Regions from separate parts of the [Clostridium] scindens ATCC 35704 genome, predicted to be linked through region 2. Evidence: predicted binding sites of a transcription regulator. Region 2 holds the regulator's gene; the other holds the start of a gene.

What was found. Region 2 encodes Rex, which represses fermentation and respiration genes when NADH is low (regulators of the CRP and FNR family bind a similar motif). Its sites were predicted from a motif close to ATTGTTAANTANTTAACAAT; they were not measured.
Region 1: a site for Rex is predicted at 1,243-1,262, ahead of HDCHBGLK_RS17845 (oxidoreductase). Genes of this name have one in related genera too.

What each region holds. Positions count from the first base shown of each region.
Region 1 is NZ_CP036170.1:3,474,694-3,476,896, forward strand. It holds gene HDCHBGLK_RS17835 (shikimate kinase) at 1-137, opposite strand, end outside; gene HDCHBGLK_RS17840 (LysR family transcriptional regulator) at 272-1,162, opposite strand; gene HDCHBGLK_RS17845 (oxidoreductase) at 1,330-2,203, shown strand, end outside.
Region 2 is NZ_CP036170.1:2,879,738-2,881,940, reverse strand. It holds gene HDCHBGLK_RS14765 (bifunctional ADP-dependent NAD(P)H-hydrate dehydratase/NAD(P)H-hydrate epimerase) at 1-472, opposite strand, end outside; gene HDCHBGLK_RS14760 (redox-sensing transcriptional repressor Rex) at 563-1,207, opposite strand; gene abc-f (ribosomal protection-like ABC-F family protein) at 1,335-2,203, shown strand, end outside.

The DNA.
Region 1 (2,203 bases), 590 kb from region 2:
GGCTGCAGGATCGGCATTCCATACGTTTCCTTATATGCCATGATCTTCTCAATGATCGCATTACGCTCTACCAACGCGTCAATAATCTTGTCATCGCACAGCCCCAACTGCTCTCTGTACATCTCTAAATCATTCATGTCTTATCTCTCCTACTTCCTATCTACTTTCAAACTGTTAACAAGCATATCTGCGCCCTTCCTTCGTAGGGCATACATGGTATACACACTCGTGTATTATATCAATATTCCCGCACTTTCGCAAGAATTTCCGTCTATTTTTTCAAGCCATGCCGCGACTTGACATAGTCTATAAAATCCTTTGCTATTGGGGCCAGATATTTATTCTTGCAGGTAACCATATAGATCAGCCTCCTATAATTCAGATTCTCTATTTCCAGGAATGCGGCACGCATACTGCGTATGGCCGGCACGTCCGGCACGATTCCAACGCCGAAGCCTTTTGCCACCAGTCCTACAAGCGCGCTGTCTTCATCCACCATGTACCGGATATCCGGCTTTTCCCCTTGCTCTTTGAATATCTGGTCTATCACGGGCCGCAGGCCGCTCTCTTCATTAAAGAAAATCTGGGGATAGACTGCCAGTTCCGCAATTTCCACGCTGCCCCGGCTTGCCAGGGGGTGTCCCAATGGAACCGCCGCAATCAGTTTCTCCTGTGCCACAGGAAAGAACTCCAGATCTTTCTGCCCCTCTTTCATGGAGCAGAAGCCTACGTCGTATTTTTCTTCCCGGATTCCCTTTAAGATTTTCTCTGTCACGCCATTGTGAAAGCCGAATTCCACCTCCCTGTGCGGGTTCTCATTCAAGAACCCTTTCACCACCTCCGGTATGAATTCTCCTCCCTGAGTATAGATATATCCCATGTCTATGTGTCCGCTGGTTTCGCTCGTCATCGCTTTCATCTTGCGTATGCCTGCATCCAGAATGCTTAACGCTTCTTCGGCATATTCCATAAATAGCCTGCCGTACTTGGTCAGGACAACATTCCGTCCCTGCTTTTCAAACAGATAAGTCCCTAGCTCATTTTCTAACGAGGAAATCGCATGACTTAAACTTGGCTGCGTGATTGACAGTTTTTCCGCTGCTCTTGTGTAATGCTCCATATGTGCAAGTGTTACAAAGTATTGTAGCTGATTTAAGTTCATATTTTATCCTCCTTTGTCGATTTTTACCAAGTATAGCACAATACATAGACAAATTCTATCGTCTACGTCAAAAACATGAATTTGTTTTATATTTAACGATGAATTATAATCCAGTTAAAGAGTTAAATCAACGGTTTACCAACTGAAAAAAATTGGAGGATGATACTATGAAGAATAACTATCCACACGTCTTTTCCACACTTTCCTTAAGGGGAATGACCATGCGAAACCGAGTTGCAATGATGCCCATGGGGAGCGATTTTGCAGGGCATGACGGCCAGTTAAGCGACGAGCATATCAAATACTATGAGTTAAGAGCCCGGGGCGGCGCAGGCCTGATCATCGTAGAGAACATCTGCGTCAAATATCCGGAGGGCTCCAATGGGACCACCCAGCTGCGGATCGACAAAGACTGCTATATTCCCCGCCTGTTTGCGCTCACGGAAGCCTGTCACCGCCATGGCGCGTGCATGGGCATCCAGATCAACCACGCCGGCGCGTCCGCCATGGCGTCCCGCATTGGCATGCAGCCGGTCTCCGCATCCACCCTTCCTTCCAAGTCTGGCGGGGACATTCCTCGTCCTCTTTCCAAGGAAGAATTAAAGAGCATTGCCAAAGACTACGGCGCCGCCGCAAGACGCGCCGTCAACGCGGGGTTTGACCTGATTGAGGTTCACGCCGGCCACTCCTACCTGATCAGCCAGTTCTTGTCGCCGACCATGAATGACCGTACCGATGAATTTGGCGGCTGTGCCAAGAACCGCGCAAGATTCTGCCGCATGGTCATTGACGAAGTAAGGAAAGCCATCGGGCCAAGAGTTCCCATCTCCCTTCGTCTCAGCGTTGATGAATTGGTAGAAGGAGGCAATTCTGTGGATGACTGCCTGGAATACCTGGAATATCTCAACGATGAAGTAGATCTTTTTGATACCTCTTCCGGGCTGAATCCTTCAATCCAATACCAGATTGATGCCAACTATCTGGAAGACGGCTGGCGCTCTTATATGGCCAAGGCTGTCCGGGACAAGTTCGGCAAGCCCA
Region 2 (2,203 bases):
CGCCGGATGGGATATCCACAGCGAATTTAATGGCATTCGCCTCGTTCATCTGGCGGATAACCTTGAGATAGCGTCCAATGATTTCCCTGCCAAGCCCGACTCCGAAAATAGCATCTATTATGATACTATATTCGCCAGGCTTATACTCGTTGCAGATATCGGCGCCTGTTTCTTTTAATAGCCGCATCTGGCTCCTGGTCTCTTCCGTGCGGTGGGATTCATTTCCCACAAAGCAGACGGTTACGGGGTATCCCTTCTGGTTCAGAAGACGCGCGATGGCGAATCCGTCGCCGCCATTATTTCCCGAGCCGCATACGATGCAGGGCCTGCTTAGATCCAACCTTTGCGCTTCCATTACTTCCACGCATTTTAAGGCTGCTCGTTCCATCAGTTCCATTGATGGAACTCCCAGTTCCTGCATGGTATACTGATCTGCCATCTTCATCTGCCGGCTGCTGGCCAGATATCTCATTCCATCACCTCCATCAATAATTGAACATATAAAAGAACGTGTAAAGACCAGCCTGTCTGCACATGCCTGTCATTACACGTTTTCGTCTTGCTATTTCTTATGTTCTTCGTTATATCTGCTGATATTGTAGGATAACTGCATAAGACTTTCTGATAAGTGGACGTTTTCCACAATGACATACTCCGGCAGATTCAGGTCTGTGTGCGCAAAGTTCCAGATTGCACGCACGCCATTCTCCACCAGCATGTTCGCCACTTCAATCGCTTTATCCTTTGGAATCGTCAGCACGGCAATCTCTACGTCATTGTCCTGTACGAAAGTCTTCAGCCCGTCCATCATACGGATCGGCACGCCTCTGATGGATACGCCTTCCAGTCTCGGATTCACATCGAAGATTCCTTTCAATATGAATCCACGCTTTTCAAATGCCGCGTAGTTGGCCAATGCCTGTCCCAGATTACCCGCTCCGATAATGATAATATTATGGTCTTCTTCCAATCCCAGAATCTTGCCTATCTCTGTATATAAATACTTTACGTTGTAGCCATAGCCCTGTTGTCCGAATCCACCAAAGTTGTTAAGATCTTGACGAATCTGAGATGCAGTAACTTTCATCCGCTTGCTTAAATCATTCGAGGAGATACGCTCCACACCATTTTCGAGTAATTCGCCTAAATATCTGTAGTATCTTGGCAGCCTGCGAATCACCGCCTGAGAAATCCCTCTATCTTCCACTCATATTCACCTTCCCATTTTGTTCTAAGAATCATTATATAGAATTGTGGTTGCAAAGTCAAACTTTTAGTTGTATTTTGTCCTATTTTCGATATAATGGAAACGGATGCGTATGAAGGAGGATATTATGATATTAGCATGTCACGGGATCAATAAATCCTTCGGCGAAGAGGTAATCGTGGCCGATGGATCTTTTCATATAGAGGATAATGAGAAGGCTGCCCTGGTCGGTCCAAACGGCGCCGGGAAGTCCACTCTCTTAAAAATAATCGTAGGGGAACTGCCGTCTGACGGCGGGGATGTCATCCTTACCAAAGGCAAAAGCCTGGGCTATCTGGCCCAGCATCAGGAGATGATGAGCGGCAACAGCATATACGAAGAAGTCCGGCTTGCAAAGGCAGATATCATTGCAATGGAAAAGCAGATCCGCACTATAGAACTGGAACTGAAGCATCTAAGCGGCGACGCCCTGGATTCCCGCCTTGAGACGTATAACCGTCTTATGGCGGCTTTCGAGCGCGCGAACGGTTATGCCTATGAAAGCGAGATCACCGGAGTTCTCAAAGGACTCGGCTTTATGGAAAGCGACTTTAAGAAGCCAGTGGATACCTTGTCCGGAGGGCAGAAAACCCGGGTTTCTTTAGGCAAGCTCCTGCTGACCCGTCCCGATATCCTGTTATTGGACGAGCCAACCAACCACCTGGATCTGAATTCCATCGCATGGCTTGAGACCTATCTGCTGAACTACCCGGGCGCCGTACTGATCGTGTCCCACGACCGGTATTTCCTGAACCGGGTCGTAACCAAGGTTCTGGAGATTGAGCAGGGAAAACTGATGACCTATCTGGGCAATTACAGCGAATATGCCCAGAAAAAAGAGCAGATCCGGGATGCGCAGCTAAAGGAATACCTGAACCAGCAGCAGGCAATCAAGCACCAGGAAGCCGTCATTGAGAAACTCCGCTCTTTCAACCGGGAGAAATCCATCCGGCGGGC